Regions from separate parts of the Methylobacterium sp. Leaf88 genome, predicted to be linked through region 2. Evidence: riboswitches for the same ligand, from Rfam matches in the RefSeq annotation. Region 2 holds a riboswitch; each other region holds the start of a gene.
What was found. Region 2 has a riboswitch for cobalamin ahead of ASF20_RS15065 (CbtB-domain containing protein). Riboswitches for the same ligand answer to the same signal wherever they lie in the genome.
Positions count from the first base shown of each region.

Region 1: another riboswitch for cobalamin. It lies ahead of ASF20_RS10010 (TonB-dependent receptor); the one in region 2 lies ahead of ASF20_RS15065 (CbtB-domain containing protein).
Region 3: another riboswitch for cobalamin. It lies ahead of ASF20_RS06285 (TonB-dependent siderophore receptor); the one in region 2 lies ahead of ASF20_RS15065 (CbtB-domain containing protein).
Region 4: another riboswitch for cobalamin. It lies ahead of ASF20_RS14225 (TonB-dependent siderophore receptor); the one in region 2 lies ahead of ASF20_RS15065 (CbtB-domain containing protein).

Region 1 is NZ_LMMK01000012.1:784,345-789,061, reverse strand. Features, by position in the region: gene ASF20_RS10020 (FdhF/YdeP family oxidoreductase) at 1-1,749, opposite strand, end outside; gene ASF20_RS10015 (hypothetical protein) at 2,057-2,368, shown strand; cobalamin riboswitch at 2,445-2,647, shown strand; gene ASF20_RS10010 (TonB-dependent receptor) at 2,755-4,717, shown strand, end outside.
Region 2 is NZ_LMMK01000024.1:153,855-158,571, reverse strand. Features, by position in the region: gene ASF20_RS15085 (cobyric acid synthase) at 1-271, opposite strand, end outside; gene ASF20_RS15080 (hypothetical protein) at 268-984, opposite strand; gene cobO (cob(I)yrinic acid a,c-diamide adenosyltransferase) at 984-1,583, opposite strand; gene cobU (bifunctional adenosylcobinamide kinase/adenosylcobinamide-phosphate guanylyltransferase) at 1,580-2,113, opposite strand; cobalamin riboswitch at 2,199-2,392, shown strand; gene ASF20_RS15065 (CbtB-domain containing protein) at 2,430-2,606, shown strand; gene ASF20_RS15060 (CbtA family protein) at 2,634-3,404, shown strand; gene ASF20_RS15055 (DUF1636 domain-containing protein) at 3,397-3,837, shown strand; gene cobW (cobalamin biosynthesis protein CobW) at 3,834-4,717, shown strand, end outside.
Region 3 is NZ_LMMK01000011.1:85,585-90,301, forward strand. Features, by position in the region: gene ASF20_RS06285 (TonB-dependent siderophore receptor) at 1-2,094, opposite strand, end outside; cobalamin riboswitch at 2,541-2,757, opposite strand; gene ASF20_RS06290 (DUF2934 domain-containing protein) at 2,929-3,117, shown strand; gene ASF20_RS06295 (transcriptional regulator) at 3,151-3,471, opposite strand; gene ASF20_RS06305 (hypothetical protein) at 4,224-4,400, shown strand; gene ASF20_RS06310 (hypothetical protein) at 4,433-4,717, opposite strand, start outside.
Region 4 is NZ_LMMK01000022.1:181,921-186,637, reverse strand. Features, by position in the region: gene ASF20_RS14240 (transporter substrate-binding domain-containing protein) at 1-38, shown strand, start outside; gene ASF20_RS14235 (PQQ-dependent methanol/ethanol family dehydrogenase) at 241-2,004, shown strand; gene ASF20_RS14230 (hypothetical protein) at 2,173-2,403, shown strand; cobalamin riboswitch at 2,872-3,082, shown strand; gene ASF20_RS14225 (TonB-dependent siderophore receptor) at 3,304-4,717, shown strand, end outside.

The DNA of each region.
Region 1 (4,717 bases), on a different contig from region 2:
GATGCGGTCGTAATCGTCGGCGAGGGCCGCCCAGTCGACCCGCGCGGAGCCGACCGTCGCCGCCGCCATGCCGGCGATGATGCCGATCTCGGAGCGCAGCTCGGCCGAGGCCGGCTTGTTGATGCCGCCCGAGCCGTGGACCATGCTCATGGAATCCTCGACCGTGACGATCTGGGTCTTGCCCTTCGCGTTCCGGTCGATCTCGGTGCGGCCGAGGCAGGGCAGCAGGTAGGCGACGCGGCCCGGCACGAGGTGCGAGTGGTTGAGCTTCGTCGCGATGTGGACGGTGAGTTCGCAGGAGGCCAGGGCCTTGGCCACAAGGGTGGTGTCCGGCGTGGCGCGGGCGAAGTTGCCCCCGAGGCCGATGAAGGCCTTCGACGAGCCGTCGAGCATGGCTCGGATGGCGGCGAGCACGTTGTGGCCGTGCGCGCGCGGGGCGGTGAAGCCGAATTCCCGCTCCAGGGCGTCGAGGAGGGCGGCCGGCGGCTTCTCGTTGATGCCGACGGTGCGGTCGCCCTGCACGTTGGAATGGCCGCGCACCGGGCACAGGCCGGTACCGGGGCGACCGACATGGCCGCGCAGCAGCATCACGTTGGCGAGTTCCCGGACGGTGGCCACCGAATGGCGGTGCTGGGTCACGCCCATGGCCCAGGTGCAGATCACCTTGTCGGCGGCTAGATAGACCCCGGCCGCGACCTCGAGGTCGGCCCGGGCCAGGCCGGACTGGTCCTCGATGGATTCCCAGGGGGTGGCGTCCACGGCGGCCCGGTAGGCCTCGTAGTCCGCGGTGTGGTTGCGCAGGAAGGTCCGGTCGAGCAGCGACGGCTGACCGACGGCCAGGGCCGCATCGTCGGCCGCGAACACCGCCTTGGCGATGCCCCGGAACGCCGCCATGTCGCCGCCGAGGCGTGGCTGGTAGTAGTGGCTCGCCACCGGCGCGCTGGCGCCGCGCAGCATCTCCACGGTGTTCTGCGGGTCGGCGAAGCGCTCCAGCCCGCGCTCGCGCACGGGATTGAACACCACGACCTTCGCGCCGCGCTGGGCCGCCCGCCGCAGGTCGCCGAGCATGCGCGGATGGTTGGTGCCGGGGTTCTGCCCGACGACGAAGATCGCGTCGGCTTTCTCGAAATCCTCCAGCAGCACGGTACCCTTGCCGACGCCGATGGCCGCCTGGAGGGCGATGCCGCTGGCCTCGTGGCACATGTTGGAGCAGTCGGGGAAGTTGTTGGTGCCGTAGTGCCGGGCGAAGAGCTGGTAGACGTAGGCGGCTTCGTTCGAGGCGCGGCCCGAGGTGTAGAACTCGGCCTGGTCCGGGTGGTCGAGCCCGCGCAGGGTGGCGCCGATTTCCGCGAACGCGGCGTCCCAGGTCGTGGCGACGTAGCGGTCGCTGGCCGCGTCGTAGCGCATCGGATGCGTCAGGCGGCCCTCGCCCTCCAGGGCGTAGTCGGTCCAGCCGCGCAGCGCGCTCACGGTGTGCTTGGCGAAGAACTTCGGCGGCGTGCGCTTGTCGGTGGCCTCCCAGGACACCGCCTTCACGCCGTTCTCGCAGAACTCGAACGAGGACCCGTGCGCCGGATCGCCCCAGGCGCAGCCGGGACAGTCGAAGCCGTCGGGCTGGTTGGCCTTCAGCATGGCGCGCGCACCCGACAGGGGTGCCCGGCTTCCCAGCAGGTGCTTGCCGCAACTTTTCAGGGCCCCCCAGCCGCCAGCCGCGGAGGAGCGCTTCGGGGTCGCGACCGGATGATCCATGACGGGGTCCTGAGGGGCAGGGCTCGCATGGCCGACGATCGGCCGCGAAGCGGAGCAGTCTCGCCTCAGCGATATCGCGATGCACAGCGTGCGCTCAATCGCGCGAAAACGCAGGCCAGTCATGCCGTTAGGGGTCCCATGCGTTTTTTGCAGAGCCGATGAAGACCGGGTTAAAACCGTTCCAGGCCGCAATGCGGACAATCGGGACCTTCCTCTCCGGCCCCGGTCCCTGGCGGAGGGCGGGTCGATCGCCTAACCCTCGGGCCGGATCGGCCGCTGGAAAGCGGGGTAGATGGGAGCGTGGGAGATGCGGACGCCGGTGAGGATCTTCGCGGCGGCGGCCGTCGGCCTCGCGGTCGGCCTCGCGGTGATGGCGCACGATCGGCAGATGGGCGCCGAATGGGCCGTGTCGGCCGAGCAGATCGCCGACGCGCAGGCCTACGGCAAGCCCGGCGTGGAGCTTCCGCCGGGCCACATGGTGACCGCGCCCCAGCGCAGCGAGGGCGCGGAGCGCCTTCCCCTGAAATGGATCCTCCTCGGCCTCGCGGCCGGTGGCGCCGTCCTAGCCGGCACGGGCCACCGGCGCGCGCCGGCGCGGAAACCGGATGACCGACCCTGACGCCCGACGCCTGTCGCCTGCCGGGCACACCGGCCCGAAAACCCCGCGCGGCCATTGACGCCGTCACCGCGTGTCGGGCTTCCTGGCGTCGGACGGTTCCTCCCCGGAGGATCAAAAGGGAACGCGGTGAGGAGTTTTGCTCCAACGCCGCGGCTGCCCCCGCAACTGTAAGCGGCGAGTTCCTCATCAGCACGTCACTGGGTGTCTCGACATCTGGGAAGACGATGAGAGGGCGGTGACCCGCGAGCCAGGAGACCTGCCGTCAGTCGTGGTCACACGCGAAACGCATCGGGCGGGGTGTCCTGGTGGGTGTCGGGGCGGATGCCGTGCGGCATCCGGGCCGGCCTCGTTCGCGGTGACGTGCCACAGACGTCGCCCGAGGTCCCATGTCGTCCTCCCGTTTTCGCTCGTTTCCCCGTTCACGGCCCACCGCCCGATCCTGGCTCCTCGGCGCCTGCGCCGGTTTCCTGCCCTACGGCGCCGGGATTCCGGACGCGTTCGCCGAGACTGCGCAGGCGGACCTCGCCGAATTGTCCGTGACCGCCGAGGCCCCGGCCAGCGGTGGCCGCGGGCCAGCCGCCCATGCGGGATTCGTCGGCGGCGTCACCGGCATCGGCGGCGGCCTCCGCAGCGTCGATGCGGCGAGCGCCGGCGTGATCTCGGGGGCGGCACTGAACAGCCGGCCGATCACCCGGCCCGGCGAGGCGCTCGAGAGCGTGCCCGGCCTCATCGTCACCCAGCATTCCGGGGAGGGGAAGGCCAACCAGTTCTTCCTGCGCGGGTTCAACCTCGACCACGGCACCGACATCGCGCTTCACGTGGACGGCATGCCGGTGAACATGCGCACCCACGCCCACGGCCAGGGCTATGCCGACCTGAATTTCCTGATCCCGGAACTCGTCGGCGCGGTCGAATTCCACAAGGGACCCTACTTCGTCCGCGACGGCGACTTCGCCTCTGCCGGCTCGGTGCGGATCGACTATCTCGACACGGTCGCGCGCAACCTCGCGCTGACGTCGCTCGGCAGCTTCGGCTACAAGCGCGCCCTCAGCATCGCCTCCGCGCCCCTCGGCGAAGGCCACCTGCTCGTGGCCGGCGAGGCCCAGACCTATGACGGCCCCTGGGACGTGCCCGACCGCCTCGCCAAGCTGAACGCCGTCGTCCGCTACAGCCAGGGCACGGCCCTCGACGGCTTCGCGCTGACGGGCATGGCCTACTGGGCCAAGTGGAACGCCACCAACCAGATCCCGGAGCGCGCCGTGGCGGAGGGGATCATCGGCCGCTTCGGCTCCCTGAATCCCACGGACGGTGGCGACACCGGCCGTTTCTCCCTCTCGGGCCGCTGGAGCCGGACGAGCGACGCCGGCATCACCCGGGCGAGCGGCTACGTCATCCGCTACGGCATGAACCTGTTCAACGACTTCACCTACTTCCTCAACGATCCGGTGAACGGCGATCAGTTCCGCCAGCGCGACAGCCGGGTGCTCGGCGGCGGCGAGGTCAGCCACACCGTCGAGGGCACCCTGTTCGGCTTGGCCGCGGAGAACGAGATCGGCCTCCAGACCCGCACCGACGCCATCCGGGTCGGCCTGTTCAACACCACGGCGCGGCAAACCCGCTCGACCGTGCTCGATGACCGGGTGCTGGAGGCGAGCGCGGCCCTCTACGTCGAGAGCCGGATGCGCTGGACCGACTGGCTGCGCACCAGCGTCGGCGTGCGCGCCGACGGGTTCTCCGCCGATGTCCGCTCGGACACCCCGGCCAATTCCGGCACGGCCCGGGACGGGATCGTCAACCCGAAGCTCGGCCTCGTGCTGGGACCCTGGTTCGACACCGAGGTGTTCGTGAATTACGGGGGCGGCTTCCACTCGAACGATGCCCGCGGCGTCACCGCCACGGTGGATCCGGCGAGCCCGCTCTTCAACATCAGCCGCTCGCCCTTCCTCGTGCCTTCGACGGGCTCGGAGATCGGCCTGCGCAACCGCAGCCTCGCCGGGCTGGAGACGGCGGTGACGCTGTTCCAGCTCGACTTCGCCTCCGAGAACCTGTTCCAGGGCGACAGCGGCACCACCGAGCCGAGCCGTCCCACCCGCCGCTTCGGCGTCGAATGGACCAACCGCTACGCGGTGACGCCCTGGCTCTCCCTGGAGGGGGACCTGACGGTGACGAATGCCCGCTTCGCGGACCGCGACCCCGTCGGCAACCGAGTCCCGGAGGCGCCCACCACCATCGCCTCGGCCGGGTTCACCTTCGGCGAGGGGCCGGGCTGGTTCGGAGCGATGCGCCTGCGCTACTTCGGGCCGCGGCCGCTGATCGAGGACAATTCGGTGCGCTCGCGCCCGACGGCGC
Region 2 (4,717 bases):
CCACGACCTGGCTGCCGGTCTCGCTCTGGGGCTTCAGCAACACCGGGTTCATGTGCACCGAGAGCGCCACCCCCGCCGCCCGCGCCTGCAACGCCTGGGCCCGCCCGATCTCGCCGCCATCGGCGGTGACGGCGGCATTGTTCGACATGTTCTGCGGCTTGAAGGGCCGCACGGCGAGCCCGCGCCGCGCGAAGACCCGGCACAGCCCGGTCACGATCAGCGACTTGCCGACATCCGAGCCGGTGCCCTGGATCATGAGGGCGCGGGTCATGGCTGCGGGCCGTCCGACGGGGATGCGGCGCAGGCCGGATCGGCGGGCCGCGCGGCGCGACGAAAGGCCAGGATGGCGGCCCCGTAGGTCTCGACCACCTCCGAGAACGGCACGCGCTCCGCCGTGAACAGCACGGCCCGGTGCCGGAACAGATGGTCGGGAATCGCGAGGTCGCCGCAGGTCGACGCCGGGGGCGGCGCCTGCTCCCACCCTTGCGGCAGGGGCTGCCACAGGAGTTCCGCCCCGATGGTCTGCCGCGTCGTGCCGAGGGCCTGGACCGCCCGGCCGAACGGCGTGTCGGTGGTCTCGAGCAGGCGGTTCATCTCCGGGGTCAGGCGCTCGGGCACGTACCAGTTGTCCGCCTCCGACAGGACGTGGTCGCCGCAGGCGAGCCGCACCTGACGGTAGCGGAGGACGGTGTCGGGGCCGGCATTCAGGCGCCGGCGCGTCTCCTCCGAGGCGGGCTTGTCCGCGCCGCGCTGCCGATTCGCCGCGAGCCGCGGCGTCGCGGCCATACCGTGCTCGGCGCACCAGCCTTCGAGGGTCGCGGTGGCGGAGCGGCTGGCGAGCAGCCGGGCGTTCAGGCCCTCCACCACCGCCAGGGCCTCGACGCGGCCGAGATAGCTGGCCGGCCAGGCCGGCGCGGTTTCAGCGCAGGCCGGATGGATGCCCGACAGGACAAGGAGCCCGACCGGGCCGAGGACGAAGCGCATCAGAATTCGATGCCCACCTGCGCCTTCACCCCGGCGGCGAAGTGATGCTTCACGACCGCCATCTCGGTGACGAGGTCGGCGGCCTCGATCAGGGCCGGCTTGGCGTTGCGGCCGGTGACCACGACGTGGAGGTCCGGTCGGCGCGCCCGGAAGGCCGCCACCACGGCCTCGAGATCCAGGTAGTCGTAGCGCAGGGCGATGTTGAGCTCGTCCAGTACCACGAGGCGGATCGTCGGATCGGCCATGAGGTCGAGGGCCTTGGCCCAGGCGTGCTCGGCGGCGGCGATGTCGCGGGCCTTGTCCTGGGTTTCCCAGGTGAAGCCCTCGCCGAGGGTGTGCCAGTCGATCCGGTCGCCGAAGGCCGTGAGGGCGTGCTTCTCGCCGGTGTCCCAGGCACCCTTGATGAACTGCACCACGCCGACGCGCCAGCCGTGGCCCAGCGCCCGCAGCATCAGCCCGAGGGCCGCCGTGGTCTTGCCCTTCCCCGGCCCGGTGTTGACGATGAGGAGCCCCTTCTCGATCGTCTTCTCCGCCACCTCGGCATCCTGGACGGCCTTGCGCTTCTCCATCTTTTCGCGATGGCGGTCGGCGTCGGTCATGGGGTGGCTCCGGGTTGGGGTTTCACGATCAGGGGCAGGCCCGCCACCGTGAGGACGACGCGGTCCGCCTGGGCCGCGAGGCGCTGGTGCAGGCGCCCCGCCGCATCGCGGAAACGGCGGGCCAGCGCGTTGTCCGGCACGATCCCGAGGCCGACCTCGTTGCCCACCAGGACCACCGGGCCGGGGGCCGCCGCGCAGGCCGCGAGCAGCGCGGCGGTGGCGGCGTGCACGTCGGCCTCCGCCAGGATCAGGTTGGTGAGCCAGAGGGTGAGGCAATCGACCAGCACCGGCCCGGTCGCGGCGGCGACCGCCTCGGGCAGGGCGAGCGGCACGTCCTGCGTGATCCAGCCGTCCGGGCGGCGGGCGCGGTGGAGCGCGATGCGCTCGCGCATCTCGTCGTCCCAGGCCTGGGCGGTGGCGAGGTAGAGCCAGGGCCGAGGCTGCGCCTCGATCAGCCCCTCGGCATGGGCGCTCTTGCCGGAGCGCGCGCCGCCGAGCACGAGGGTCAGTCTGGGTGGAGGATGCGGCATGCGGCCTGCTGTGCCCGAAATCGAGGTCCCGGGTCAAAGGCGGGAATCCGATCCGGGCCGCGTTGTCAGCGGATCGGCAACCGCGTAGAAGCGTGGATCGGACGGTGCCCCGGCGACGGGGTGAAAAGGGAATGCGGTGAGGGGGCGACCTCGAAACCGCAGCTGCCCCCGCAACTGTGAGCGGAGACGGGACTGCCATCAGCCACTGGAGCGATCCGGGAAGGCGGCAGGACCAGCGACCCGCGAGCCAGGAGACCTGCCGTCCTCCCGCTCGATGCTTGACGGCCGCCGGCGGGGCGGCCAGGAGATGAACCCGATGTCGACCAACACCCTCGTCCTGACCGGCACCCGCACCAACGAGCGCCTCGGCGCCGTGCTTGTGGCCGCCTTCCTCGGCCTCGGCCTCGTGTTCATGGCAGGCTTCGCCCCCGCGATGGCGCTGCACAACGCGGCGCACGACTTCCGCCACAGCCAGAACTTCCCCTGCCACTGAGCGTCTCCGCTTAAGGCAGACAATCCCATGATCATCCGGCTCGTGTCGGCGGCCCTGGTCGCCGGCTTCCTCGCGGCCGTCGTCGCGACGGGCCTGCAGCTCGCGCTCACCTCGCCGCTCATCATCGCGGCCGAGCGCTACGAGACGCAGGCCTCCGCCGCCCCCGTTCGGCCGACCCCCGCCTCGCTGATCGTCCGCGTCCATGGCGGTCACGATCACGGCACCAAGGATCCCTCGGTGGCGGGCGGCGAGGTCGCGCCCGACTGGCAGCCCGGCCCCGGCCTGCCGCGCATGGCCTTCACCGCGCTCGCCACCCTGGTGGGCGGCGTCGGCTACGCGTTCCTGCTCGGTGCCGTGCTCCTGGCCTGCAACCGCGAGCCCAGCCCCGAGACCGGCCTGCGCTTCGCCATCGGCGGCTTCCTCGCGGTGGCGCTGGCCCCCGCCCTCGGCCTCGCGCCGGAACTCCCCGGGATGGAGGCCGCGCCGCTGGCCGACCGCCAGTTCTGGTGGGTGATGACCGCCGCGGCCACCGCCATGGGGCTCTACCTCATCGCGATCCGGCGGGCGCCGGTCACCATCGCGGGCGGCATCGTGCTCCTCGTCGCGCCCCATCTCGCGGGTGCGCCGGAGGCGAGCCACGCCGCCTCGAACCTGCCGGCCTCCTACGCCGCGCAGTTCGCGGCGCGCTCGCTGGGCATCGCCTTCGTGTTCTGGGCGGTGATCGGGTTGGCCTATGGCTGGGCCTGGGGGCTGTTCGGCAAGACCCGGCCGACCCACGCGCGGCCGACCCATGCCTGACCACATGCCCGACCCGCGGCCTGACACGGACCACGCCGCCGTCACCCTCTACGTCTGCGCCACCTGCCGGACGGCCGGCGACGCCTCGGAGCCGCGGGCGGGCGCCCGCCTGCTCGCCGCGCTTCAGGACGCCGTGAGCGCCGGCGGCCACCCGGGCATCACGGTCGAGAGCGTCGAATGCCTCTCGGTTTGCAAGCGCCCCTGCACGGTGGCGGTGGCCTCGCAAGGCCGCTGGACCTACATCTACGGCGATCTGGACCCGGTCGCGTCGGCCGGCACCATCCTGGACGGCGTGGCGCTCTATGCCGCGACGCCGGACGGCATCGTGCCGTGGAAGGCCCGGCCGCAGGAATTCCGCAAGGGCGTCGTCGCCCGCCTTCCCCCATTCCCGCCGCCCGTCGCGGCGCCCCCCCTTCCGGACGCCGCCGAATGACCCTCGTCGCCAAGATCCCCTGCACCATCGTCACGGGCTTCCTCGGGGCCGGCAAGACCACCCTGGTGCGCCACCTCGTGGAGAACGCGAACGGCCGGCGCCTCGCCATCATCGTCAACGAGTTCGGCGACATCGGCTTCGACGGCTCGTTCCTGGCCGCCTGCGGCATCGAGGGCTGCGGCGACGAGGACATCGTCGAGCTCGCCAACGGCTGCATCTGCTGCACCGTGGCCGACGATTTCGTGCCGGCCCTGAACAAGCTCCTCGACCGGGCCGATCCGCCCGAGCACATCCTGATCGAGACCTCGGGCCTCGCCCTGCCCAAACCCCTGGTCCAGGCCTTCCAGTGGCCGGCGATCCGCTCGCGGGTGACGGTGGACGGCGTGGTCGCGGTCATCGACGGCCCGGCCGTGGCTGCCGGCTTCTTCGCCGACGATCCGGCGGCGCTCGCCGCCCAGCGCGCGGACGACGCCAGCGTCGACCACGACAATCCCCTCGAGGAGGTGTTCGAGGACCAGCTCCTCTGCGCCGACCTCGTGGTGATGAACAAGGCCGACCTCCTCGACGAGGCCGGGCGCGCCAAGGTCCGGGCCGAGGTCACCGAACACCTGCCCCGCGCGGTGAAGATGGTGGAGGCCGAGCACGGCCGCCTCGACCCGCGCGTGATCCTGGGGATCCAGGCGGCGGCCGAGGACGACCTCGACGCGCGTCCCTCCCACCACGGCGAGGGCGAGGACCACGACCACGACGACTTCGATTCGGTGGCGCTGCCGGTGGCGGCCACGGCCTCGGCCGAAGACCTCGCCATCCGCGTCGCGCGCGCCGCGGAGACGGAGGGCGTGCTGCGCATCAAGGGCTTCGCCGAGATTACCGGCAAGCC
Region 3 (4,717 bases), on a different contig from region 2:
GACCTCGACGGAGCGCGGCCGGCCCAGCAGCCAGTTGGTGCCGACCCCGTTCACCGCGTTGCCGCTGATCGCGTAGATCGTGTCGAACAGGTTGTAGGCGCGCAGCGACAGGCGCGAATCCGGCGTGACCTGGTGGTCGAGCCCGGCATTGACCAGGGTGTAGGCCGGGCGCTTCGCCTGGTTGCCGAAGTCGCTGAAGGTCTCGCCCACGTGCTGCAGGCCGACCCGGGCCTCCCAGGCCGGGGCGAAGGCGTAAGTGACCCAGAGGTTGCCGACGCGCTCCGGCACGTCGATGGGCTGGCGCCCGGCATAGGACACCACCGCCCCGCCGACCGCCTGGTCGAAGGTGTCGTACTGGGCATGCAGCAGCGCCAGGTTGGCGTCGATGCGCCAGGCCTCGGAGAGGTGCAGGCTCAGGGCCGCCTCGACGCCGAGGGAGGATTGCTGCCCGACCTGGGTCGAGAGCGTCGGCTGGCCCGGTACCGCCGAGATCAGGTTGTCCTTGACGATGCGGTAGCCGGCCAGCGTCCACTCGGCCCGGCCGTCCCAGGCCACGCCCTTGGCGCCGACCTCCACCTGCTTGCCGGTGGAGAGCCGGAAGTTGGCGAGACTCTGCGACAGGGAGATCAGGCTGCCCACCGGATCGGTGGCGGTGGCGTACTGGGCATAGAGGGCCAGCAGCGGCGTCGGGTTGTAGACGGCGCCGAAGCGGTAGCTCAGCGCCCGAAAGTCGCGGTCGAAGGTGTTGCCGGTGACGAGGTCGGTCCGCTGCAGCACCGGCGCGTCGTAGCGCACGCCGGCCAGGAGCGAGACCTGGTCGGACAGGATCAGGCGGTTCTCGGCGAAGACCGAGGCCTGGCGCGTGCTGGTGGCGTAGGCGGGCCGGGCGCGGCCCTCGGCCGGGAACAGGCCCGGGTCGTAGGCGAAGGGATCGACGCTGGTGGTGGTGTCGAAATAGAAGTTGTTGGTGTGCCGGAAGGCGATGTGGTTCACGTCGAACCCGGCCAGGAATTCGTTGCGGAAGCCGAACAGGGTGCCGCGGAAGGTGGCGTCGAGGCGGTTCCCGATCTGCTCCTGCTGGTGGTAGATCTCGAGGTAGTCGGAGCGGTCGATCCGGCCGGTGCCGCGGTTGAAGGCGTATTGCTCCACGTCCCGCCACTGGCGCCGGCTCTGGAGCCGGTAGGCGGTGTTGCGGACCGTGACGTCGGCGCTCGGCGTCCACTCGGTGCGCAGTTGCGTCCAGTTGTCGGTCCAGAGGATCTGGGCGTCGCGGACGTTGTAGTTGTTGAACCGGAGGGCGTCGCGGATGCGCCCGTCGACGAGGGGCGTGCCCCAGTAGCGGGCCGGCTCCTGATAGCCGAAATCATGGCTCAGGGTGACGGCGAGGTCCGGCGTCGCCTGCAGGGTCAGGGCGCCCGAGACCGCGAGGTTGCGGAAACTCCCGTCCGGGGCGATCCAGCCCTCGGCGCGGTTGCCGCTGATGTTGAGGCGGTAGGCGAGCGCCTCCCCGATCGGGCCGCCGGAATCCAGGGCCAGACGCGCCAGACCGTCCGAGCCGACCGCCGCGCGGGCCTCGTTGAGGGGCGTGAAGACCGGCTTCTTGGTGACGACATTGATCACGCCGCCGATGGCGCCATCGCCGTAGAGCACGGAGGCCGGCCCGCGCAGCACCTCGATGCGCTCGACGTTCCAGGTGTCGAACGGGAAGGTGACGGTGCCGGCGCCCACGAACAGGCGGGTGCCGTCGTAGAGCTGCTGGATCGAGTTCGGGCCGGAAAAGCCCCGGGCCGTGAAGGCGCCGTTGCCGTTGCCCGGCGCCGCCACCGTGGTGATGCCGGTGGCGTTCTGGGTGACGGCCTCCGCCACCGTGTTCTGGCCGCGCAGCCGCGTGGTCTCGCCCGCGATCACGTCGACGCTGGCGGGGGTCTCCAGGGCCGTCAGGCCGAGGCGGCTGGCGCTGCGGCCGGGGCTGCGCAGGTTGAGCCCCTCGGCGGGCGCCGGGCCGCCCCGCCCGGAGCCCGCGACCTCCAGGGTCTCCAGGGTGACGGCTGGCGGGACCTCCCGGGTCTCGGCCTCGGCGGAGATCGGCAGCAGGCCGCCGAGCAGGGCCGCCAGGGGCAGGACGTGTCGCGACGGCAAGGTCGGGCCTCGCCGCGACCCGCGCGCGTTCGCGGTTCGGGACGGGATGGGGGCGACGGGCATAGGGTAACGGGACGTGGGGCAACCGGACATGGGGCAACCGAACAAGGGCGCGGGCATCGGTCGGGGCCGACCTGCCGTCTCCGCTAGACTGAATGTTATAACATTACAATCGGCAAGCGGGGCCCGGGGCCGGCGTGTCCGCGGCCCAGCCGTCACCGGGCCGCGCGGGGCGGCCGGAGGGAGCATGCGGGAGCAAGACTTGCGGGCGAGGACGGGCATCGACGGGACGGCTGACGCGACGAGTCGCGCGGAGTGGCACGTCACCGCGAAGAGGTCGGCCCGTTCGCGGCAAGCGAACGCCCCGACACCCACCAGGACACCCCGCCCGATGCGTTTCGCGTGTGACCACGACTGACGGCAGGTCTCCTGGCTCGCGGGTCACCGCCCTCCCATCGTCTTCCCAGGCCCGGGTCCTGACGGACCGTTCACCCAGTGACGTGTTGATGAGGAGCTCGCCGCTTACAGTTGCGGGGGCAGCCGCGGCCTCGGGCTCTCGCCCTCACCGCGTTCCCTTTTGATCCTCGTTAAAGAGGAACCGTCGCGGGTAAGCTAGGCCGTTTCCGGCGCCGCCGTCAAATCCCCCGGGGTTCGGCAGCCTGCCCTGCGAAGGGGGCGACCGGGGCAGCCTTGTGCGCATCGGGGGACAAATCCCGCCGTGGAGCGTTGGCCCCGCAGGGAGAACCGGGCTGTGACGCTGTGACCGAGACTGAAGGAGCAGAGAGCACGATGTCCGAGGATGGGATCACGTTCGAGCGGATCCGCGAGCGCGCCCATGAGATCTGGGAGCGCAACCACCGCCCCGAGGGGTTCGAGGTCGAGTTCTGGCTGATGGCCGAGCGGGAGCTGCGGGCCGAGCGCGCCCGCAACGCCCCGAAGTCGGCCGCACCGGCGCAGGAGGACGCCGCCTGTCCCTGACGGCGCCGGGGACGGGCTCGGGGGCGGGTCGCCTCAGCCGCTCGCCGCCACCGCGTCGTGGTCCGCGAACAGGATCGCGTGGGTGAACGGGCCGTCGACGCGAATCGGGGCCCGGACGAGGGCCTTGACGGGGACGTCGCGGACGGCCGCCCAGGCGCGGTAGCAATTCGGTGGGATCCGTCCCCGTCCGGTCTCCAGCTGCGAGAGGACGGTGTCGTATTCGGCCCCGACCACAGTGGCGAGCGGGCGCCGGCATAGGCCGCGCGCCGCGCGCAGGGGCTTCAGGAAGCGACCGCCCTCCCGGCCCGGTTCCGACACCCCCGCCGAATCCGGGCGTTGGCGGTGAGCAGACACGTGGGACATCCCTCCTCGGACAGCATGGGGAGGGCGCGATCATGGCAGTACCGCAAATCCCTCGGAGAGCAGGACCCGGGCGCCTGATCGGAAGGCGCAGGCCCGGCCGGCGCCGCCGCGACGCCGCGGGCGGGGGCGCCGTTCGACGCGCCTGATCCGGCGGCGCCGCCGGGCTAGTCGGAAACAGCCCGGACTGCGCCGTGATCCGTGGATCGGGACTTCCCGTTCGGGAACGCTCCGTTCCCGCGTCGCCTGCGCCCGCACCAGATGTGCCGCGCGCCATGAGGGCGCGGGCGACGCGGTCGGTGCTGAGCGACGGCTTAGGGCGCGATACGGCCCGTGCGGGCGACGGCGATCGCCTTCGGGTTCTTCATCGAGCGGTTGCCGGAGAAAACCGACGATCCCGAACCGCGTGTCGACGGGCCCGCGTTCCCGCCGCGGCGGGCCGCCTTCGGCCGCGCCGGGCACGGGGTCTCGACCCTCATGGTCCTGGGGCTGGGGTTCGGACTGGCTCTAGCCTGGGTCGTCTTCCTCTGTTGGGTCGCTCACGGAGTGCTAAGGTTGATAATGGACTAACGACCGCAGTGCAGCTGAAATTGTGCAAAGCACAAAAGTGCTGTTTATTTCCGCTTGTGTCCTCTCAATACCTAGGTAGTCTGGCTCCCGGTGTCGTTGGTGCGCAAATGCTTCTGATCTGTTTTGCCTCGCTCGGAGCTGCCGCAAGCCAGGCCGTGCGCCTGCCGGGTCTTCTGGTGATCGTATCGCTGCTGGCGGTCGCGATCGGCATCGAGGGGGCCCTGGAGCAGCGTGCCCTCGCGATCGTCCTGACCGATGCGGTCTGGATGCTCGTGGCGGTGGAGGCGTCCTATGTCGCGGCCTCGCTGCTCTGGACGTCCGAGGCCTCGCCCGCCGAACCCCGGAAGGCGTGAACCTTCGGGACGTCCGGCTGAGCCGGCGCGCCCTACCGGAACGGGGGCTCGGGCTTGAGCAGATAGCGGGCGACGATCGTGCCGCCCAGCGCGCCGAGGAGCGCGCCCGATCCGCTGGCCATAGCGTCGATGACCTGCGCGGTCCGGCCGGGCACCCAGCGCTGGCCGATCTCCATGACGACCCCCAGGACGGTGAGCGGCACGCCGATCCGCCACCAGCGCAGCCCGGCACCGTAGCCGAGGACGAACAGGCCGGCGGTCCCGCCATACGCGATGGCGTGCTCGACCTGACCCGGCAGGGAGGTGCGCGCCTCCCA
Region 4 (4,717 bases), on a different contig from region 2:
CCTACGGCGTCACCTACTCCGCGCCGCAAGGCTATTGAGCCGACCGAGCATCGTCGAGGACCGAAAGCCAAGACCTCATCCTCAGTCCCGGCACCCGACGGCTATTCGACCAATGGCCAATAAGAATCCTCTGAGAACTTCTCTAGCTTCGACATCAAGGGGCGCCTTCCCAACACATCGAGACGGCGAAACCCAGTGGGTCACGGAGAACCGGGCCCGGCCTTGAGCGGAGGAAATGCCATGAGAATACGCGACCAGTTCCTGGCGGCGGTGGGCGTCACTGCCCTTTGCGTCAACCTGACCTTGCCGGCACTCGCCGAAGTCACCGAACAGGACATCCTCAACGACGCGAAGACCACTGGCGACGTCGTTACCTACGGTCTCGGGCCGCAGGCCCAGCGCTTCAGCCCTCTCAAGACGCTCAATCGCGACAACATCAAGGGCCTGGTGCCGGCCTATTCCTTCTCGTTCGGTGGCGAGAAGCAGCGTGGCCAGGAGAGCCAGGCGCTGGTCAAGGACGGCGTGCTCTACGTCACCGGATCGTATTCGCGCATGTACGCCATCGACTCGCGCACCGGCGACAAGCTGTGGGAATACAACGCCCGCCTGCCGGAGGGCATCCTGCCCTGTTGCGACGTGGTGAACCGCGGTGCCGCTCTTTATAAGGACAAGGTCTATTTCGGTACCCTCGACGCCAAGCTCGTGGCGCTCGACCAGAAGACCGGCAAGGTGGTCTGGCGCAAGGACATCGACGACTTCAAGGCTGGCTACAGCTACACCGCCGCGCCGATCATCGTGAAGGGCAAGATCATCACGGGCGTGTCCGGCGGCGAGTTCGGCGTCATCGGCCGGGTCGAGGCGCGCGATGCCGAGACCGGCGAAGTGGTGTGGAAGCGGCCCGTCATCGAGGGTCACATGGGCGAACTCAACGGCAAGCCCTCGACCATGACCGGCCAGGTCAACGAGACTTGGCCGGGCGACACCTGGAAGTTCGGCGGCGGCGCGACCTGGCTCGGCGGCACCTACGATCCCGAGAGCAACCTCGTCTATTTCGGCACCGGCAACCCCGGCCCCTGGAACTCGGCGCTGCGCCCGGGCGACAACAAATGGACCGCCTCGCGGCTCGCCATCAATCCGGACAACGGCGAGATCGTGTGGGGCTTCCAGACCACACCGCATGACGGCTGGGACTTCGACGGCGTCAACGAGTTCGTGCCGTTCGACATGCAGAAGGACGGCAAGACCGTGAAGGCCGGCGGCACCGCCGACCGGAACGGCTTCTTCTACGTCCTCGACCGGACCAACGGGAAGTTCATCTCGGCTACCCCGTTCGTGAACAAGATCAACTGGGCGAAGGGCATCGACGAGAAGGGCCGCCCGATCTACGACGACGCCTTCCGCCCGGGCGACCCGGCAAAGTCCGAGGACGGCAAGAAGGGCAAGTCCGTCTTCGCGGTGCCAAGCTTCCTCGGTGGCAAGAATTGGATGCCGGTCGCCTACAGTCCCGACACCAAGCTGTTCTACGTTCCATCGAACGAGTGGGGCATGGACATCTGGAACGAGCCGGTCTCGTACAAGAAGGGCGCGGCATATCTCGGCGCTGGCTTCACGATCAAGCCGGTCTTCGAGGATCATATCGGCTCGCTCAAGGCCATCGACCCGGCCTCCGGCAAGACGGTGTGGGAATACAAGAACAAGGCGCCGCTCTGGGCCGGCGTGCTGACCACGGCGGGCAACCTCGTCTTCACGGGAACCCCGGAGGGCTTCCTGAAGGCCTTCGACGCCAAGACCGGTGAGGAAGTCTGGAAGTTCCAGGTCGGCACCGGCGTCGTCGCGTCGCCGATCACCTGGGAGCAGGACGGGGAGCAATGGGTCGGCGTCGCCGCCGGCTGGGGCGGGGCCGTGCCGCTGTGGGGTGGCGAAGTGGCGAAATCCACCGCCGGAATCAACCAGGGTGGAAGCTTCTGGGCCTTCAAGCTGCCCAAGACCGTCGCCACGCGCTGAACGGAGCCGTCATCGGACGGTGGCTCCGGCCATCGCCCGACCGATGACTCCCGAATTTTCTGAAAGCGTGCCGGCCTTCGCTCGAGGGTTTGGCGCGCCCGAGCTCCGGAATGTCGGCGGTATCTCAACAACCGCAGGCATCCCGGAGCTTTCTCATGCCTTGACCATATCGCCCGCTTCGAGTGGAGCTGCCCGTTCCGCGTGTCGTGGTGGGGCGTGAGCTTCCCCCTCGCCGCAGCATCCGTCGCGGCCCTGCGGATCGCGACGGCGCGGCCGGGCCCGGCGATCGACCTCCTCGCCGTCTGCCTGCTCGCGCTCGCGACGGCGGTGATCGGATGGCTGCTCGCCCGGACCCTCATCGGACTCGCCCGCGGGGAGCTGCGTACGCTGGCGCAATGACAGGCAGGCGCGACATGACCTCGCTCACCCGCGACGAAGAATTTGAACGTCGAAATTGAGACACCGCGAGAGCTGACTGTGTATTTGCAAAGGGCGCATCCCTGATAGAGTAGAGGTGGATTACACGTCCGCTTACGGGAGCCGCACGAAGGCGCTTGAACGACTGGGTTGGGTCGAGATCCGCCGGTCCGGTCTATGACCGGGACGGGTGAAATGCGGTCCGGCTGCTTTCGATCGGAAGACGTTCTTAAGCAGCCTATCGTGGAGGCCATCGGGCATCGGCCAGTTGCACCACCAGGCACAGGCTGCCTAACCTCTCACCCCAGATGGACCAGAGCCTCCGCTCCTGAACACCGCAGACCGTCCCAAATCATCTGACGACGCACAACCATCCGGAACCATGCCGATGCAATGTTACAATGTTGCGGAAAATGGCGTTCCCTCGATTGACTATGCGGCGGCGCCCAGCGAATGTCTGACCGTCAAGGTTCCTGCGGGCCGTCGGCTCGCGGGCTAAGAGGGAATTCGGGGTGCTCGCAAGAGTGCTTCCGAAGCTGCCCCCGCAACTGTCAGCGGCGAGCCCTTTCCGTTCATGGTCACTGGTGCGTCGCACCGGGAAGGCTGAGGCGAGGGCAATGACCCGCGAGCCAGGAGACCTGCCTTGCACCACGATACGTCTCTCGGGCGGGGTGTCCCGGCGGAGCGCATGAGCGGGCTCGGCTGCTGACGCGGCCGATCCTGTGAGGGCACCCGCTCGGCCGTCGCTCGACAACCTTGAGCGCACCGGTGCCCCTTCGTCCGAGCCTGCCCACCGCGACGGCCCCGATCCCGAACCCGCCCGCATCCACCAAGCGCCGCTGGAGACCCGAACGCCGGGGATCGCGTTGCGCCCTTGCCGCGATCCTCTCGACGGTTTCACCCACCTTGGAGGCACGGGCGCAGGAGGCCGTCACGCTGGAGGAGCTCTCCGTGGAAGGGGATGGCAGAGGTGCCCCGACCGTCGCTGGTGCTGGTCCCAACCCAGGTATCGGCCTGATCGGTCCGACCCCGAGTTACCGGGCCGACCGGGCGGTGAGCAGCACGAAGACCGACACGCCTCAGCGCGACGTGCCCCAGGTCGTCACCGTCGCGCCACGCGAGGTCATCACGGATCTCGCTGCCACCCGCGTCGACCGCGTCTTCAACTACACGCCCGGCGTCGCCCAGCAGAACAATTTCGGCGGCCTGACGGTGTTCAGCTACGCCATCCGCGGCACGACGACCTCGGAACTCTACCGCAACGGCTTCCCGATCAACCGGGGCTCGCCGCCGCCGCCCGACACCCAGAACGTCGAGCGGATCGAGGTCCTGAAGGGTCCCGGCGGCGGCCTGTTCGGGCGCAGCGACCCGGGCGGCCTCGTCAACTTCGTCACCAAGCAGCCGACCGCCGAGCGCTTCGTCGAGATGGGCGGCCTGTGGGGCTCGTTCGAGCAGTTCCGCGGCACGGTGGATGCCGGCGGCGCACTCAACGAGGACGGCACGCTCCTCTACCGCTTCAACTTCGCGGGCGGACGCCAGAACAGCTTCCGCGATTTCGTGGATGGCGACCGGCTCCTCGTAGCTCCCGTCGTGAGCTGGCAGATCACGCCGGACACGAAAATTACCGTCGAGACCGAGTTCCTGCGCAACCGCATCGTGGTCGACCGGGGCGTGATCGCGATCAACAAGCAACTCGGCTTCCTGCCGATCTCCCGCTTCCTCGGCGAGCCGGGGCAGAGCACCGACCAGAGTTCGGACACCATGCAGGTGCGCGTCGAGCATCGCTTCAACGCCGATTGGCAGATGCGGCTGGCCACCCACTTCAACACCGGCTCGCTGGTCGGGGAATCGGCGGAGGTCCGTGGCCTCGCCGCCGACAACCGCACCGTCCTGCGCGACCGGAATTTTCGCGATTACCGCTGGGATACCGCCATCGGTCAGGCCGAGGTGGTGGGGCGCTTCGCCACCGGCGATCTCGGTCATACCCTGCTTCTCGGCTTCGAGCGCGAGAGCACCGACAGCCGCGTGGTCTACGACCGCTCGAACTTCCGCCAGAGCCCCTACAGCCTCGACATCTACGATCCGCGCTACGGCCAGGCCCTCCCGCCGCTCACCATCCGGCGCAACAACCTGGAGCGGGTCACCAACACCGGCCTTTACGCCCAGGACCAGATCGCGCTGAGCCCTGAGTGGAAGGCCTTGCTCGGCGTGCGCTTCGACTTCTTCGAGCAGTCCTTCCTTGAGCGCACGACGGCGACGCAGACGGAACAATCCCGGGTGGCGGCGACGCCGCGCG